DNA from 3 places in the Planococcus liqunii genome. Region 2 is predicted to be linked to each of the others. Evidence: a T-box and tRNA genes for the amino acid it is inferred to sense, from the RefSeq annotation. Region 2 holds a T-box; the other regions hold tRNA genes.
The links. A T-box is a leader RNA that pairs with one kind of tRNA and senses whether it is charged. The one in region 2 lies ahead of pheS (phenylalanine--tRNA ligase subunit alpha), so its partner is inferred to be a tRNA-Phe.
Positions count from the first base shown of each region.

Region 1: it has a tRNA-Phe gene. The T-box ahead of pheS (phenylalanine--tRNA ligase subunit alpha) is inferred to sense a tRNA for this amino acid. The anticodon was not compared.
Region 3: it has a tRNA-Phe gene. The T-box ahead of pheS (phenylalanine--tRNA ligase subunit alpha) is inferred to sense a tRNA for this amino acid. The anticodon was not compared.

Region 1 covers NZ_CP129238.1:1,102,741-1,108,617, forward strand. Annotated here, with positions in the region: rRNA gene QWY22_RS05455 (23S ribosomal RNA) at 1-1,802, shown strand, start outside; rRNA gene rrf (5S ribosomal RNA) at 1,923-2,038, shown strand; tRNA gene QWY22_RS05465 (tRNA-Asn) at 2,052-2,126, shown strand; tRNA gene QWY22_RS05470 (tRNA-Ser) at 2,133-2,222, shown strand; tRNA gene QWY22_RS05475 (tRNA-Glu) at 2,249-2,323, shown strand; tRNA gene QWY22_RS05480 (tRNA-Val) at 2,440-2,515, shown strand; tRNA gene QWY22_RS05485 (tRNA-Met) at 2,759-2,835, shown strand; tRNA gene QWY22_RS05490 (tRNA-Asp) at 2,840-2,915, shown strand; tRNA gene QWY22_RS05495 (tRNA-Phe) at 2,934-3,009, shown strand; tRNA gene QWY22_RS05500 (tRNA-Thr) at 3,034-3,109, shown strand; tRNA gene QWY22_RS05505 (tRNA-Tyr) at 3,113-3,196, shown strand; tRNA gene QWY22_RS05510 (tRNA-Trp) at 3,205-3,278, shown strand; tRNA gene QWY22_RS05515 (tRNA-His) at 3,299-3,374, shown strand; tRNA gene QWY22_RS05520 (tRNA-His) at 3,419-3,494, shown strand; tRNA gene QWY22_RS05525 (tRNA-Gln) at 3,504-3,575, shown strand; tRNA gene QWY22_RS05530 (tRNA-Gly) at 3,581-3,655, shown strand; tRNA gene QWY22_RS05535 (tRNA-Cys) at 3,664-3,737, shown strand; tRNA gene QWY22_RS05540 (tRNA-Leu) at 3,747-3,830, shown strand; gene QWY22_RS05545 (DUF47 domain-containing protein) at 4,841-5,458, shown strand; gene QWY22_RS05550 (inorganic phosphate transporter) at 5,474-5,877, shown strand, end outside.
Region 2 covers NZ_CP129238.1:1,474,982-1,480,858, reverse strand. Annotated here, with positions in the region: gene pheT (phenylalanine--tRNA ligase subunit beta) at 1-1,436, opposite strand, end outside; gene pheS (phenylalanine--tRNA ligase subunit alpha) at 1,451-2,488, opposite strand; T-box leader at 2,528-2,758, opposite strand; gene QWY22_RS07480 (TrmH family RNA methyltransferase) at 2,804-3,571, opposite strand; gene QWY22_RS07475 (small multi-drug export protein) at 3,893-4,342, opposite strand; gene QWY22_RS07470 (hypothetical protein) at 4,339-4,839, opposite strand; gene QWY22_RS07465 (helix-turn-helix transcriptional regulator) at 4,829-5,044, opposite strand; gene QWY22_RS07460 (M42 family metallopeptidase) at 5,405-5,877, opposite strand, start outside.
Region 3 covers NZ_CP129238.1:1,308,403-1,314,279, forward strand. Annotated here, with positions in the region: rRNA gene QWY22_RS06540 (23S ribosomal RNA) at 1-2,461, shown strand, start outside; rRNA gene rrf (5S ribosomal RNA) at 2,587-2,702, shown strand; tRNA gene QWY22_RS06550 (tRNA-Val) at 2,712-2,787, shown strand; tRNA gene QWY22_RS06555 (tRNA-Thr) at 2,801-2,876, shown strand; tRNA gene QWY22_RS06560 (tRNA-Lys) at 2,886-2,961, shown strand; tRNA gene QWY22_RS06565 (tRNA-Leu) at 2,986-3,070, shown strand; tRNA gene QWY22_RS06570 (tRNA-Gly) at 3,076-3,150, shown strand; tRNA gene QWY22_RS06575 (tRNA-Leu) at 3,179-3,267, shown strand; tRNA gene QWY22_RS06580 (tRNA-Arg) at 3,309-3,385, shown strand; tRNA gene QWY22_RS06585 (tRNA-Pro) at 3,411-3,487, shown strand; tRNA gene QWY22_RS06590 (tRNA-Ala) at 3,494-3,569, shown strand; tRNA gene QWY22_RS06595 (tRNA-Met) at 3,590-3,663, shown strand; tRNA gene QWY22_RS06600 (tRNA-Ile) at 3,672-3,748, shown strand; tRNA gene QWY22_RS06605 (tRNA-Ser) at 3,763-3,855, shown strand; tRNA gene QWY22_RS06610 (tRNA-Met) at 4,045-4,121, shown strand; tRNA gene QWY22_RS06615 (tRNA-Asp) at 4,126-4,201, shown strand; tRNA gene QWY22_RS06620 (tRNA-Phe) at 4,220-4,295, shown strand; tRNA gene QWY22_RS06625 (tRNA-Gly) at 4,302-4,375, shown strand; tRNA gene QWY22_RS06630 (tRNA-Ile) at 4,386-4,462, shown strand; tRNA gene QWY22_RS06635 (tRNA-Asn) at 4,464-4,538, shown strand; tRNA gene QWY22_RS06640 (tRNA-Ser) at 4,543-4,633, shown strand; tRNA gene QWY22_RS06645 (tRNA-Glu) at 4,640-4,711, shown strand; gene QWY22_RS06650 (DMT family transporter) at 4,792-5,754, opposite strand.

The sequences.
Region 1 (5,877 bases), 370 kb from region 2:
GAGTGCGTAATAGCTCACTGGTCGAGTGACACTGCGCCGAAAATGTACCGGGGCTAAACGGATTACCGAAGCTGTGGATGGACATCTCAGATGTCCGTGGTAGGAGAGCGTTCTAAGGGCGTCGAAGCGGGACCGGAAGGATCCGTGGAGCGCTTAGAAGTGAGAATGCCGGTATGAGTAACGAAAGACGGGTGAGAATCCCGTCCACCGAATGCCTAAGGTTTCCTGAGGAAGGCTCGTCCGCTCAGGGTCAGTCGGGACCTAAGTCGAGGCCGATAGGCGTAGACGATGGACAACAGGTTGATATTCCTGTACCACCTCCCCGCCGTTTGAGCAATGGGGGGACGCAGAAGGATAAGGCGAGCGCGCCGTTGGTTGAGCGCGTCCAAGCAGCAAGGTGGGAAACGAGGCAAATCCCGTTTCCGCAAACATTGAACTGTGACGGCAAGGGGCATTGCGCCCTGGAGTCCCTGATTTCACACTGCCAAGAAAAGCCTCTAGCGAGGCGGGAGGTGCCCGTACCGCAAACCGACACAGGTAGGCGAGAAGAGAATTCTAAGGTGAGCGAGTGAACTCTCGTTAAGGAACTCGGCAAAATGACCCCGTAACTTCGGGAGAAGGGGTGCTCTGGTAGGGTGTATAGCCCGAGAGAGCCGCAGTGAATAGGCCCAGGCGACTGTTTAGCAAAAACACAGGTCTCTGCAAAACCGTAAGGTGACGTATAGGGGCTGACGCCTGCCCGGTGCTGGAAGGTTAAGGGGAGTGCTTAGCGCAAGCGAAGGTGCGAACTGAAGCCCCAGTAAACGGCGGCCGTAACTATAACGGTCCTAAGGTAGCGAAATTCCTTGTCGGGTAAGTTCCGACCCGCACGAAAGGCGTAACGATCTGGGCACTGTCTCAACGAGAGACTCGGTGAAATTATAGTACCTGTGAAGATGCAGGTTACCCGCGACAGGACGGAAAGACCCCGTGGAGCTTTACTGCAGCCTGATATTGAATTTTGGTGCAACTTGTACAGGATAGGTAGGAGCCAGAGAACCCGGAGCGCCAGCTTCGGGGGAGGCGTCGGTGGGATACTACCCTGGTTGTATTGAAATTCTAACCCACGCCCCTGATCGGGGCGGGAGACAGTGTCAGGCGGGCAGTTTGACTGGGGCGGTCGCCTCCTAAAGAGTAACGGAGGCGCCCAAAGGTTCCCTCAGAATGGTTGGAAATCATTCGCAGAGTGTAAAGGCACAAGGGAGCTTGACTGCGAGACGTACAGGTCGAGCAGGGTCGAAAGACGGGCTTAGTGATCCGGTGGTTCCGCATGGAAGGGCCATCGCTCAACGGATAAAAGCTACCCCGGGGATAACAGGCTTATCTCCCCCAAGAGTCCACATCGACGGGGAGGTTTGGCACCTCGATGTCGGCTCATCGCATCCTGGGGCTGTAGTCGGTCCCAAGGGTTGGGCTGTTCGCCCATTAAAGCGGTACGCGAGCTGGGTTCAGAACGTCGTGAGACAGTTCGGTCCCTATCCGTCGCGGGCGCAGGAAATTTGAGAGGAGCTGTCCTTAGTACGAGAGGACCGGGATGGACACACCGCTGGTGTACCAGTTGTTCCGCCAGGGGCATCGCTGGGTAGCTATGTGTGGCCGGGATAAGTGCTGAAAGCATCTAAGCACGAAGCCCCCCTCAAGATGAGATTTCCCATTGCGCAAGCAAGTAAGATCCCTCAAAGACGATGAGGTAGATAGGTTCGGGGTGGAAGCGCGGCGACGCGTGCAGCTGACGAATACTAATCGATCGAGGACTTAACCAACACCGTTGTTCAATGTCGCATATCCAGTTTTGAAGGCACAAGCCGCAGGTTTTTTGAAAATAAAGCTTGCAATACCTTGTAGACTTGGTATAATAATACTTGTCTTTCAAAATAAATTGGTCTGGTAATGATGGCAAAGAGGCCACACCCGTTCCCATCCCGAACACGGAAGTTAAGCTCTTTTGCGCCGATGGTAGTTGGGGGTTTCCCCCTGTGAGAGTAGGACGTTGCCAGGCTGATCCATATTATTCCGAAGTAGCTCAGTGGTAGAGCACCGCACTGTTAATGCGATGGTCGTAGGTTCGAGTCCTACCTTCGGAGCCAACTTTTGGAGAGCTGTCCGAGTGGCCGAAGGAGCATGATTGGAAATCATGTAGGCGGGCAACCGTCTCAAGGGTTCGAATCCCTTGCTCTCCGCCAGTAGATATTCTTCAATACCAATTAATGGCCCCTTGGTCAAGCGGTTAAGACACCGCCCTTTCACGGCGGTAACACGGGTTCGAATCCCGTAGGGGTCACCAAATTACCAAACGAAGATGGTAATTTGCGACGACGCAGCGAAGCGAGGAAGGAGTATTCCTTTAACGTCTTCATAGCAGAGTTCGCAAATTGTCACAGATGTTGATTTATATTATACGGAGGATTAGCTCAGCTGGGAGAGCATCTGCCTTACAAGCAGAGGGTCGGCGGTTCGATCCCGTCATCCTCCACCATTTCCAACATACATAATTCCAGTAATGATTTGAAAAGTTTCTTCTATTATATAAGATATTCCTTTAACGCTGAAATGCCTTACAAAGTGAATATAAGTATGATAAAGTAAGAACAATACGATCGTCGCGGATAGAAAAAATCGCTGAACGAAGACAACGATTAACACCGAAGCAGCCGAAAGGCGATGCAGGTGTCCATCAAGCGAAAGCGCAAGAGTAACACTGTATCACCTATATTATTGTCGCGGGGTAGAGCAGTTCGGTAGCTCGTCGGGCTCATAACCCGGAGGTCGCAGGTTCAAATCCTGCCCCCGCAACCAAAAAGGTCCCGTGGTGTAGCGGTTAACATGCCTGCCTGTCACGCAGGAGATCGCCGGTTCGATCCCGGTCGGGACCGCCATTTTTATCTTAATTACGTGGGTCAGTAGCTCAGTTGGTAGAGCATTAGATTGAAGCTCTAAGTGTCGGCGGTTCGATTCCGTCCTGACCCACCATTTTTTTATTTTTTAATTCTCCATGCCGGAGTAGCTCAACTGGTAGAGCAACTGACTTGTAATCAGTAGGTTGAGGGTTCAAGTCCTTTCTCCGGCACCACTAGGTGGGGTAGCGAAGTGGCTAAACGCGGCGGACTGTAAATCCGCTCCTTCGGGTTCGGCAGTTCGAATCTGCCCCCCACCACCAGTTTTTATAGGGGCATAGTTTAACGGTAGAACAGAGGTCTCCAAAACCTCCGATGTGGGTTCGATTCCTACTGCCCCTGCCAATTTTAAATTTTATATGATGGCGGTCGTGGCGAAGTGGTTAACGCACCGGATTGTGATTCCGGCACTCGGGGGTTCAATTCCCCTCGTCCGCCCCATGTTTTTTCTTTTAATAACTAATCGATATACCAATAATATTATGGCGGTCGTGGCGAAGTGGTTAACGCACCGGATTGTGATTCCGGCACTCGGGGGTTCAATTCCCCTCGTCCGCCCCATCCAATTATTGGGGTATAGCCAAGCGGTAAGGCAACGGGTTTTGATCCCGTCATGCCCTGGTTCGAATCCAGGTACCCCAGCTTTTGCGGAAGTAGTTCAGTGGTAGAACGCCACCTTGCCAAGGTGGAGGTCGCGGGTTCGAACCCCGTCTTCCGCTCCAAAAGTTATGGCGGCATAGCCAAGTGGTAAGGCATGGGTCTGCAACACCCTTATCACCGGTTCGAGTCCGGTTGCCGCCTCCATCATAATTTGCCGGCGTGGCGGAATTGGCAGACGCGCGGGACTCAAAATCCCGTTCCTTCACGGGAGTGTCGGTTCGACCCCGACCGCCGGTATCAATTAAAAGGGCCTGCCTGCCCTTTATAAACTTCCAGTTTTGATTTATTTCAAAACTGGAAGTTTTTTTTGCTCATTTTAAAGAAAAGCCACGGTTTTTGTTTTCCATCAGAACTACGCTGACAGCAACCTGTGAAAAATAGAATGAAGGCATGAAGGATAGTACATGTGCTGAATTTGTTGGACTGGCGCTGTTTTAATGAATGGCAATTGTCTCATACATGAATCTATTCAAGAGAGGGAAGGACAGCGCAAGAAATGCTGCATTTGAGGATTGCCGCGTTAAAGAAAGAGTGAATTGCTTGAAGGCAGCATATGCAGCCGGGCATTACTTCATTAACAAGTGACTAATGCTTAAAGCTTAAATATCAACTCTAAAAGCCATTCAGGCGATTTAAGAGAGAGTTATGATCAAGTAGAGAGAAATGGCTTAGAGCTGGCGCAGGAGTGTTTAAAGCATGTGCTATAGGAGAGGGACTTAACGCAATGTCTTATGTTCAAGAAACGGAATTTATAAAATGCTATGTGGCTTGATCAAGCATCACAGTCGCCTAAATCCTGTTTGCCCTTATAATCTTTGCAGAATCGAGCGAAGTGAATGAAAGCCCACTAGATTATACTAAAAACAGTTTTGTAAGCATGGGAGAAAGCAAAGTTGTTGCTGCAAAATGCTGCGATTGACAGGGAGAATTAAGGCAGTGGCGTCCAGAAAAATTAACTGATGCTATTATCTTAAAAGCAAATCCTCCATAAGAGAGTATTACTTTAGAAAAAAATGAAACTATCCTTGCTATAGCTAAAGAGTAAGAAACAGTTGAATAATTACCTTCTTGTAGCATTTAGAGTCAAAATTTCTGGACTTTAATTGAAAAAAGGAGTATGTTATTTTCGTGGAAATTTTCAATATTACAGGATTGTAAATTTTATTAATATAGTATGCAACTGATGTTAAATAGTATATTATATAAAAGCTTAGATTTTATTTTATGAATATAGCGGAGGTAAGAAAATGGCTTTCAAGAAGAAAGATAAGTTTGCAGTTTTATTGGGTGAAATCGCATTGAATTTAAAAGAGAGTGCTGCTTATTTTGCGGATTATAAATTGCGGGAAATCAGCGATCTGAAAATATTTTCGAACACGATGAAGGATTACGAAACCAAAGGGGACAATTATGTCCATACGATTATCCAGGACTTGAATCAAGCGTTCATCACGCCGATTGAACGCGAAGATATCTTGGCCCTTGCCATGACGATGGATGACGTGCTCGATGGGCTGGACCATACAGCTTCCATGTTTGAAATGTATTCGATTATTAATGCAGACGAGTTCATGCTGGAGTTTGTGGAAGCGATTCGCTTGAGTACGATTGAAATTGAAACTGCTGTAGATTTAATGTCTTCTAAGAAATTGCCTGCTATGAGAGAGCATGCGATTAAGATTAAAGATTATGAATCCCAATGCGATGTGACAAGACGCCACGCAATCAAACACTTATTCCAGACGGAAAAAGACCCGATTCGCATTATCCAATACAAAGAAATCTACGAAGAACTTGAAGAAATTGCAGACCATTGCCAAAAGGTAGCAAATACATTCGAATCAATTATTATGAAAAACGCTTAAGGAGCAAGATGACCGATGGATATGGTGCTGCTATTAACAGTTTTAATTGTCGTTTTTGCTGTAGTATTCGATTTTATCAACGGCTTTCATGATACGGCCAACTCAATCGCTACGGCGGTTTCCACAAAAGCGTTGAAACCGCGCCATGCGATTATGCTGGCGGCAATTATGAACTTTGTTGGAGCTATGGCTTTTACCGGCGTTGCTAAAACAATTACAAAAGATATTGTGGATCCATTTACACTTACAAATGGAACAGTTGTAATCCTGGCAGCTTTATTGGCTGCTATTATTTGGAATTTGGTTACTTGGTACTACGGCATTCCGAGCAGCTCTTCTCATGCTTTGATTGGTTCGATCGCCGGAGCCGCAATTGCTGCAGCTGGTTTTACGGCTTTGAATTACGGAGGATTTATAAA
Region 2 (5,877 bases):
TCGTAGCCGTAGAGGCGAGCAATTTCTTCCACCACATCTTCTTCTATTTGAATGTCCTGGCGGCGTGTCGGCACGGAAATCACCAGTTGGCCATTGATAGCATCGGTGTTGAATTTCAAGCGACCGAGGATTTCCATCATGTCTTCAAATGGAATTTTCATGCCGAGACGTGTATTGATAAAGTCCGGAGACACTTTAACGATTTTTTCTTCACGGTCCAGCTGATCGAACACAAGCGATCCTGCTAGCACTTCGCCGCCTGCAAGTTCCGCGATCAAGCTTGCGGCACGTTCTGCAGCCGGGATGACGCGGTTCGGGTCAACGCCTTTTTCATAGCGTGAACTTGCATCGCTGCGGAGGCCATGTTCTTTCGACGTCTGGCGAATCGAACCTGATGCGAAATAAGCGGATTCGATGACAATTGTCGTTGTCGAATCGCTGACTTCCGAGTTGGCTCCGCCCATTACGCCTGCAAGCGCTACGGGTTCTTCACCGTTTGTGATCACCAAGTTATGGGCAGACAAGGTGCGTTCTGTGTCATCCAGTGTCGTAATTTTTTCGCCTTCTTTTGCCTGGCGGACCGTGATATTCCCTGTTTTTAATGAATCATAGTCAAACGCATGAAGCGGCTGGCCGTATTCCATCAAGACATAGTTCGTTACGTCGACCACGTTATTGTGCGGACGGACACCGGCAGCCATCAAACGCTGCTGCAGCCACATCGGCGATTCCTTCACTTCGATGTTGCGGATCACTTTCGCGACATATAGCGGGTTCGCTTCCGGTGCATCAACATTTAGCGTCAACATGGATTCCGCAGAATCAGCTGCTTCTGTGTAGCTTGATTCCGGCAATTTGACGTCTTCCGAAAGAATGGCTCCTACTTCATAAGCCACACCAAGCATGCTCATGGCATCGGCACGGTTCGGCGTCAGCCCCAATTCAAGCACGGTATCATCCAAATCGAAGTTTGCAATAACGTCGCTTCCGACTTCCGCATCTTCCGGCAATACATAAATGCCTTCTGCATACACTTTAGGCACGAGTTTGCCTTCAATGCCCAGTTCCTGAAGCGAGCAAATCATGCCGTTTGATTCTTCGCCGCGCAGTTTGGCCTTTTTAATTTTCATGCCGCCGGGCAGGCTAGCACCTGGACGAGCCACGATGACTTTTTGGCCTGCTGCAATGTTCGGCGCACCGCAGATGATCTGTGTTGTTTCTTCGCCGACGTTTACTTGGCAAATTGATAGTTTATCCGCTTCCGGATGTTTGACGCATGATTCTACGTAGCCAACTACGACATTTGTCATGCCGTGGGAACGGTCGATCACCGCATCCACTTCGATGCCGGAGCGCGTGATTTTTTCACCCAAATCTGCAGGTGCCAAGCCTTGTGTATCTATATAATCTTTCAACCATTTAATGGATACTAACATGTTTTATTTCCTCCTTAAACTTCAGTGCGTTGGAATTGGGATAAAAAGCGGACGTCGTTCGTATAGAAGTGGCGGATGTCTTCAACACCGTATTTCAACATAGCGATGCGCTCCGGCCCCATGCCGAAAGCGAATCCAGTCAGGCGTTTTGAATCGTAGCCTGCCATTTCCAGTACGTTCGGATGCACCATGCCGGCACCCAAAATTTCCAGCCAGCCGGTTTTCTTGCAGACGTTGCAGCCCGACCCGCCGCATTTGAAGCAGGAGATGTCCATTTCAACAGACGGCTCCGTGAACGGGAAGAAACTTGGGCGCAGACGGATTTCGCGGTCGTCGCCGAACATTTTCTTCGCGAACACTTGAAGCGTCCCCTTAAGGTCGCTCATGCGGATGTCTTCGCCGATGACCAATCCTTCGATTTGCGTGAACTGGTGTGAATGCGTCGCGTCATCGCTGTCGCGGCGGTACACTTTCCCGGGGCAAATGATTTTGATTGGTTCGCCTTTTTTAATTTCCATCGTGCGTGCCTGAACAGGCGACGTATGCGTACGCAGCAAGATTTCGTCTGTTATATAGAAGGTATCCTGCATATCGCGTGCCGGATGGCCTTTTGGCAAATTTAAAGCTTCGAAGTTGTAGTAGTCTTTTTCCACTTCCGGGCCTTCAGCGATTTCGTAGCCCATTGAAACGAAAAGATCTTCGATTTCTTCAACGACGCGCGTCAACGGATGCGAGTTTCCTGTTTTTACAGGGCGGCCCGGCAAGGTGATGTCGATTGTTTCGCTTTGCAGTTTCTCGTTGATCGCCTGTTCTTCCAGGATTGCCATGCGCTCTTCAAGAGACGCCGTCACTTCCTCGCGGATGACGTTGACAAGCGCCCCCATTTTCGGACGTTCTTCAGCCGGGAGTTTCCCCATGCCTTTCAATAAATCCGTAATCGGCCCTTTTTTCCCTAAATACGCCACACGGACATCGTTCAATTCTTTCACGTTTGTTGACGCTGAAATTTTCTCCAGCGCTTCTGTTTTCAATTCCTGCAATTGTGCTTCCATCTTTTCTCCTCCTTTAAACAGTAAAAAGCCCCGTCCCAGAAAAGGGACGAGGCTTTATTCGCGGTACCACCCTAGTTAATGCACACAAGGCGCAATCACTCATTTACGTAACGGCTCTTCACCGGCCTGTCTTTACAGCATTGTTGCTGGTCCCGTCAGGCAGCTCGCGGGGTGAACTTCTGAGGCGTTTTGCATATCCGCACTCCCAGTCAAGGTGCAGACTCCCTTTATGCATGCGCGCGACGTACTCTTCCCAGTCACAGCTTTTCATTATTTACTCTTTCATTATACGAAATCCTGTAAGTTTAATCAAACTTAGTTTTTCGGCACCAAGCTGTACAGCAAGATGCCCGTTGCAACAGCCACGTTCAAGGATTCAGCAGCGCCATAAAGCGGCACCACCAGGTTCTGATCCGTCTGCTGCAATAGGACCGGATCCACGCCGCTGCCTTCATTGCCGACAAGCAAAGCGAACTGCTCCTGACTTTCAGCTTCATGTACCGGTGTTGCGTTGAGGAGTGCCGTTCCAAACACCGCGACGCTGCGCTCTTTTAATGCCGGCAGCCATTCCGCCAAATCCCCTTTGACAACCGGGATCTGGAAATTCGATCCTTGCGTCGACCGGACCGTTTTCGGATTGTACGGATCAGCACAGCCTTTGCCAAGTACAACGGCGTCCATGCCGCTTGCCAAAGCCGTGCGGATCATCGTGCCGATATTGCCGGGATCCTGCACTGCATCAATCAGCAATAATTTCGTCCATGTCTGCTGCTCTTCTTCCGAGAATTCCGGCTGTGCACAATGCGCGAAAATTCCTTGCGAGTGCTCCGTTTCCGAAATCTCTTTTGCTACCTGGGCCGTCACTGAGTATTGCGGTACATCCGATACGTCCCATTCTTCCGGAATGTCGACGCCTTCCCGGACAATCAAGGATTTGATCAAGCTTTTCTTTTTCACTGCCTCTTCCGTCAAATGGAAGCCTTCCACCAGAAATTCTGCAAATTTATCGCGCTCTTTCCGTGTAGTGACAAGCTTTTTCCAATGCTTGACGAGTGAGTTTTGAGTGGATTCGATTCTTTTCAAGTTTCGTTCACGCCTTTATTTCAGAATAGATTAAGTATAGCATAGAAAAGCGCAGGTGCCTCGCAAGGCCCGACAAGCGCTGGAGGGCTTGGCATGAATGGCGCCCTTTGCCATTCGGGCCAAGACCGAAGCGACCTCGAGGGCCTAGGTACCGGAGCTGGACACCATGGAAATGCGCAGGCGCCCATGTAGATTCGACGGACATAAGACGAATCGGCGAAGCGGCGCTATTTACCGCACAGCCGGGTTGGCTTATGCCCCTGAGAATCTGGGCGCCGGAGTCTGGACATCGAAAAGCGCAGGTGCCTTGCAGCTTAAGCCTTAAAGTTCTCTCGTGAAAAAGTCAAAGCCAAGTGCTGTCAGAATGCCGAATGTCAATGTCCAAGCCGCGATGCTGATTGTCAGCCAAATGGTCGTGTTCTTTTTTGTCGCTCCAAGTGTCATGCCGATGAAAGCGGCAATGTGCGTTCCGATCAAAATTGGACCAAGCATCGCGAGCCCAGGCAGGCCGTATTTATTCCAGATTTTTTTCGCCCGCTCGCTTTTTTTATTCTGCGTCTTCCCTTTCGCTTCCTGCCGCTTAAGGTACCAGACTTTGAACCGGTCAAAGCCGACGATCAACGCGAGAACCGTCAGCATATTGCCGACAAACGCCAATACCATAACCCATAGGGGCGACAGTCCCCAGACGATGCCGAGCGGAATAACCAGTGCGATTTCAAACCACGGTATCGCGGCTCCTAGAAAAACAAGAAAATATTCGTAGATCATTCTGTTTCCTCCTTCAAATGGCTTCTGACTTCACGGTAATAAATCCAGTATTGGCCAAGCGCAACCAGTAAGATTCCCCAAATGATGAATAGTTTCGGAAGCGGCAAGATGATGGCAAAAGCTGCTAATAAAGGCAGGCTCCACGTGATGAAGGTATACACTTTTTGAGCCGCTTTTCTTGTGATGTACGTCATTCCTTCATCCTGCTCCAGATATTCAGGCGGCCGGATGGAAAACGCGGAAACTTTTTGGTGCGGATTGTTTTTATTGTGCTTACGAAGCTGAGAAGCGAATACTGCAAGCAGGATGAAATAAAGCAGAAGTGCAATCATTGCAAAGAGGCTTTGTGTTCCTCCTATGCTTATCATAATGCTGTTCTCTGTTTCTGTATTGACCACTTCAGTCATCGGTGAGCTTAACCCATAAGCAAATGCGCCGAGCAAAATAATAAACCCCATCTGCCATAGCGGATACTGCAATCGAAAATCATTTTTCATCTTCTTCATCCCCTTCCAACCAGAATAATTCATCCACATTTGTTTGAAGCGCCTTCGCCAGTTTCAACGCCAGCGTAATCGACGGCGAAAACTCCCCTTTTTCAATAAATGCAATCGTTTGCCGCGTGACATCCACTTGCTTGCCCAGATCACTTTGCGTAAATCCGTACCGCGCCCGCAGCTCCTTCACCCGATTCTTCAGCATCCGCTTCCTCCTTTATTTGTTTTCGTGTTCGGTTTATATAACATAATGTACATTATACTTAACATTAAGTAAAGTATTATTTACATTTTTTTAATTTAATCGGGCCTCTGAATGCGGCCCAAGCATATTAAAAGCCCTCCGCGGGCGGAGGGCTAAAGGTTTTGAAAACCGAGATGAAAGGCGGAAATGGAGGCTTTTCGCGAGCGAAAAGCGAAAAGGCAAGCATCACTCGACTTCTATGATCACTTTTTGAAAGTCTATGATCACTGAAGAGAGTTTTATGATCACTCATGGCGTTTCTATGATCAGTCGCCTCCAAAAAATAAAAAAACCCCCGCAAAAGCGGAGGTTTCCAATCACTCACTCAAACGTAATACGAGCGACTGTGTCTTTATCCAATTTTTTGATCACTTCGATGATCAGTTTCACTGCATTTTCGTAGTCATCGCGGTGCAGGATGCCTGCGTGCGAGTGGATGTAACGGGTAGCGACGCCGATTGCAAGAGACGGAACGCCGTTTGCCGTCAAGTGAATCGAACCTGCGTCCGTTCCGCCGCCAGCAATGGTTTCGAACTGGTACGGGATGCCGGCTTCTTCTGCCGTATCAACCACAAGTTCGCGCAATCCACGGTGAGATACCATTGACGCATCGTACAATAGGATTTGCGGGCCAGCACCCATTTTGCTTGTGGACTCCTGGGAAGTGATTCCCGGAGTATCGCCGGCAATGCCGACATCAACGGCGAAGCCGATATCCGGCTGAATGTAAGCTGCTGCTGTTTTCGCCCCACGAAGGCCGACTTCTTCCTGGACAGCTCCCACTCCGAAGACGG
Region 3 (5,877 bases), 170 kb from region 2:
AAATACTACCTAGTGACCGATAGTGAACCAGTACCGTGAGGGAAAGGTGAAAAGCACCCCGGAAGGGGAGTGAAACAGATCCTGAAACCGTGTGCCTACAACTAGTCAAAGCCCGTTTATGGGTGATGGCGTGCCTTTTGTAGAATGAACCGGCGAGTTACGATTGCATGCAAGGTTAAGGTGAGAAGCCGGAGCCGCAGCGAAAGCGAGTCTGAATAGGGCGAATGAGTATGCAGTTGTAGACCCGAAACCAGGTGATCTACCCATGTCCAGGGTGAAGGTAAGGTAACACTTACTGGAGGCCCGAACCCACGCACGTTGAAAAGTGCGGGGATGAGGTGTGGGTAGCGGAGAAATTCCAATCGAACCTGGAGATAGCTGGTTCTCTCCGAAATAGCTTTAGGGCTAGCCTCAAGATAGAGAATCCTGGAGGTAGAGCACTGTTTGGACTAGGGGCCCATCCCGGGTTACCGAATTCAGACAAACTCCGAATGCCAGTGATTTATGCTTGGGAGTCAGACTGCGAGTGATAAGATCCGTAGTCAAGAGGGAAACAGCCCAGACCACCAGCTAAGGTCCCCAAATATCCGTTAAGTGGAAAAGGATGTGGCGTTGCTTAGACAACCAGGATGTTGGCTTAGAAGCAGCCATCATTTAAAGAGTGCGTAATAGCTCACTGGTCGAGTGACACTGCGCCGAAAATGTACCGGGGCTAAACGGATTACCGAAGCTGTGGATGGACATCTCAGATGTCCGTGGTAGGAGAGCGTTCTAAGGGCGTCGAAGCGGGACCGGAAGGATCCGTGGAGCGCTTAGAAGTGAGAATGCCGGTATGAGTAACGAAAGACGGGTGAGAATCCCGTCCACCGAATGCCTAAGGTTTCCTGAGGAAGGCTCGTCCGCTCAGGGTCAGTCGGGACCTAAGTCGAGGCCGATAGGCGTAGACGATGGACAACAGGTTGATATTCCTGTACCACCTCCCCGCCGTTTGAGCAATGGGGGGACGCAGAAGGATAAGGCGAGCGCGCCGTTGGTTGAGCGCGTCCAAGCAGCAAGGTGGGAAACGAGGCAAATCCCGTTTCCGCAAACATTGAACTGTGACGGCAAGGGGCATTGCGCCCTGGAGTCCCTGATTTCACACTGCCAAGAAAAGCCTCTAGCGAGGCGGGAGGTGCCCGTACCGCAAACCGACACAGGTAGGCGAGAAGAGAATTCTAAGGTGAGCGAGTGAACTCTCGTTAAGGAACTCGGCAAAATGACCCCGTAACTTCGGGAGAAGGGGTGCTCTGGTAGGGTGTATAGCCCGAGAGAGCCGCAGTGAATAGGCCCAGGCGACTGTTTAGCAAAAACACAGGTCTCTGCAAAACCGTAAGGTGACGTATAGGGGCTGACGCCTGCCCGGTGCTGGAAGGTTAAGGGGAGTGCTTAGCGCAAGCGAAGGTGCGAACTGAAGCCCCAGTAAACGGCGGCCGTAACTATAACGGTCCTAAGGTAGCGAAATTCCTTGTCGGGTAAGTTCCGACCCGCACGAAAGGCGTAACGATCTGGGCACTGTCTCAACGAGAGACTCGGTGAAATTATAGTACCTGTGAAGATGCAGGTTACCCGCGACAGGACGGAAAGACCCCGTGGAGCTTTACTGCAGCCTGATATTGAATTTTGGTGCAACTTGTACAGGATAGGTAGGAGCCAGAGAACCCGGAGCGCCAGCTTCGGGGGAGGCGTCGGTGGGATACTACCCTGGTTGTATTGAAATTCTAACCCACGCCCCTGATCGGGGCGGGAGACAGTGTCAGGCGGGCAGTTTGACTGGGGCGGTCGCCTCCTAAAGAGTAACGGAGGCGCCCAAAGGTTCCCTCAGAATGGTTGGAAATCATTCGCAGAGTGTAAAGGCACAAGGGAGCTTGACTGCGAGACGTACAGGTCGAGCAGGGTCGAAAGACGGGCTTAGTGATCCGGTGGTTCCGCATGGAAGGGCCATCGCTCAACGGATAAAAGCTACCCCGGGGATAACAGGCTTATCTCCCCCAAGAGTCCACATCGACGGGGAGGTTTGGCACCTCGATGTCGGCTCATCGCATCCTGGGGCTGTAGTCGGTCCCAAGGGTTGGGCTGTTCGCCCATTAAAGCGGTACGCGAGCTGGGTTCAGAACGTCGTGAGACAGTTCGGTCCCTATCCGTCGCGGGCGCAGGAAATTTGAGAGGAGCTGTCCTTAGTACGAGAGGACCGGGATGGACACACCGCTGGTGTACCAGTTGTTCCGCCAGGGGCATCGCTGGGTAGCTATGTGTGGCCGGGATAAGTGCTGAAAGCATCTAAGCACGAAGCCCCCCTCAAGATGAGATTTCCCATTGCGCAAGCAAGTAAGATCCCTCAAAGACGATGAGGTAGATAGGTTCGGGGTGGAAGCGCGGCGACGCGTGCAGCTGACGAATACTAATCGATCGAGGACTTAACCAAACCCGTTGTTTTCACCATGTCGCATATCCAGTTTTGAAGGCGCAAGCCGCAGGTTTTTTGAAAAAAAAGCTTGCAATACCTTGTAGACTTGGTATAATAAAACTTGTCTTTCAAAAACAATCCAGTCCAGTGATGATGGCAAAGAGGCCACACCCGTTCCCATCCCGAACACGGAAGTTAAGCTCTTTTGCGCCGATGGTAGTTGGGGGTTTCCCCCTGTGAGAGTAGGACATTGCTGGGCATACATAACGGAGGATTAGCTCAGCTGGGAGAGCATCTGCCTTACAAGCAGAGGGTCGGCGGTTCGATCCCGTCATCCTCCACCATTTTTTCTCTTTCGCCGGAGTAGCTCAACTGGTAGAGCAACTGACTTGTAATCAGTAGGTTGAGGGTTCAAGTCCTTTCTCCGGCACCACTCATGTTTGAGCCATTAGCTCAGTTGGTAGAGCATCTGACTTTTAATCAGAGGGTCGAAGGTTCGAATCCTTCATGGCTCACCATTTTTACAACTTCATTATTGCCACGCGGGTGTGGCGGAACTGGCAGACGCACTAGACTTAGGATCTAGCGCCTTCGGGCGTGGGGGTTCGACTCCCTTCACCCGCACCATTTTTGCGGAAGTAGTTCAGTGGTAGAACGCCACCTTGCCAAGGTGGAGGTCGCGAGTTCGAACCTCGTCTTCCGCTCCATTTTTTTGCACAATCTTGCTAACCCTAAGCCGGGGTGGCGGAACTGGCAGACGCACAGGACTTAAAATCCTGCGGTAGGTGACTACCGTACCGGTTCGATTCCGGTCCTCGGCACCATTAAGCAAAAAAACCGTAGGTTTTCTCCTATATTATAAGAAGCGCCCGTAGCTCAATTGGATAGAGTACTTGACTACGAATCAAGCGGTTAGAGGTTCGAGTCCTCTCGGGCGCGCCATATTTTCAACTCAGCAGTTTCAGTTCGGGAAGTAGCTCAGCTTGGTAGAGCACTTGGTTTGGGACCAAGGGGTCGCAGGTTCGAATCCTGTCTTCCCGACCATTCAATGGGGCCTTAGCTCAGCTGGGAGAGCGCCTGCCTTGCACGCAGGAGGTCAGCGGTTCGATCCCGCTAGGCTCCACCAACTATAATATTAAAGATCCTGGCGGCGTAGCTCAGCTGGCTAGAGCGTACGGTTCATACCCGTAAGGTCGGGGGTTCGATCCCCTCTGCCGCCACTTTTTTAGGACCTTTAGCTCAGTTGGTTAGAGCAGACGGCTCATAACCGTCCGGTCGCAGGTTCGAGTCCTGCAAGGTCCACCATTTATTATTATCACGGAGGAATACCCAAGTTTGGCTGAAGGGATCGGTCTTGAAAACCGACAGGGGAGTCAAATCCCGCGGGGGTTCGAATCCCTCTTCCTCCTCCATTTATTTTAAAATGTGTGGACTATCATTTTTAAACTTCTATATAATAGAAGAAACTCAATTATTATTGTCGCGGGGTAGAGCAAATCGCTGAACGAAGATAGCGATTAACACCGAAGCAGCCGAAAGGCGATGCAGGTGGCCATCAAGCGAAAAGCGTAAGAGTAACAATGTATCGCCTATATTATTGTCGCGGGGTAGAGCAGTTCGGTAGCTCGTCGGGCTCATAACCCGGAGGTCGCAGGTTCAAATCCTGCCCCCGCAACCAAAAAGGTCCCGTGGTGTAGCGGTTAACATGCCTGCCTGTCACGCAGGAGATCGCCGGTTCGATCCCGGTCGGGACCGCCATTTTTATCTTAATGATGTGGGTCAGTAGCTCAGTTGGTAGAGCATTAGATTGAAGCTCTAAGTGTCGGCGGTTCGATTCCGTCCTGACCCACCATTTTTTGCGGGTGTAGTTTAGTGGTAAAACCTCAGCCTTCCAAGCTGATGATGAGAGTTCGATTCTCTTCACCCGCTCCATTATACATATGGGCCTATAGCTCAGCTGGTTAGAGCGCACGCCTGATAAGCGTGAGGTCGATGGTTCGAGTCCATTTAGGCCCACCATTCCGAAGTAGCTCAGTGGTAGAGCACCGCACTGTTAATGCGATGGTCGTAGGTTCGAGTCCTACCTTCGGAGCCATACTGGGGAAGTACTCAAGTGGCTGAAGAGGCGCCCCTGCTAAGGGTGTAGGTCGGGAAACCGGCGCGAGGGTTCAAATCCCTCCTTCTCCGCCAGTAATTGGCCCCTTGGTCAAGCGGTTAAGACACCGCCCTTTCACGGCGGTAACACGGGTTCGAATCCCGTAGGGGTCATCTTAAAAGAGACATGCATTCAATTGCATGTCTCTTTTTTCTTTTGCTTAATTAAGGAATAGCCACTCTGGTCGGAGCGGCTATTCTTGTTGAACCACAAGTTCTTGTTTTTTTGTGGCTGCTTGGCTATGGATAATCATGCCGACCATCACTGTGGCGATTCCAATCCAGCCTAAAGAAGAAGGCAAAGCAATCGAGAGGAAAATCACTTCTCCCGCTAACGCAAACATTACTTCCAAAGACTGGGTGGCTTCTACAGCAGCCAGTTTTTTCATATCTTGGCGCACCATGTCTGTGGCCATGAAAAACAGGACCGTCGCCACCACCCCGGAACAAATGGCGACAAGCAATGATTGGAGCATCTGAGATGAACTTGGTGCCCCTTCAATCCACAATCCATAGCCAGAAAGCATGATCCAAAAAGGAAGACTCGCTAAGGTCATACCGAGAACACGTTGATATGCATCCAACCTGCCGTTGCAAAGTTCCATCATCTTGCGGTTGCCTAAGGGATAAGCAAATGAAGCTAAGAGTACGGGAAGAAAACCTAGTAGGAAGCTTTTTAAAGGCAACTGCTGAGCATTCTCCAGCTGCAGGAGCAAAACCCCTAAAAGAATGATGAGAGACAATGCTAATCCCCGATAAGGTATTTGTTCACGAACCAGAAGAGGGCCGTTTCGCGTCTGAATTGTAGAGTAGAACAACGGAGCCAATAAAGAACCTGAAATGATGGTAATTTGCCAAGTACCGGCAATCAGCCAGCCAGGAGAGTAGGCAGCTGCATAGCATAAGGGGGCATAAAAGAGGACGAATCCAATAAAGCTCCATAGCAGCCAGGCAATCGGATTGCTTTTCATTTCCGCTAGAAGCGGCTTTAGGTTTCTTCTAGCAAGTACTATCACCAGTAAAAATGGCACCATAAAGAGATAGCGCAAAGAGGCGCTCCAAATCCAGCTTCCTCCCGATAATTCCATACTGGCATTTAAAACAAAGGTGAAGGCAAAAAAGAAAGCTGCAAAAATTCCAATGGCAATAGGGCGCACATGATTTCCTCCTGCTTCTGAAAATTTATCTCAATATATCGCGTTTGTCCTTAGAGGTCAATGCAAGGCGCCGTTTCCTTTTCCAGATAGCAGCAATTTACTTGCCGAAGATCATGGCTACAA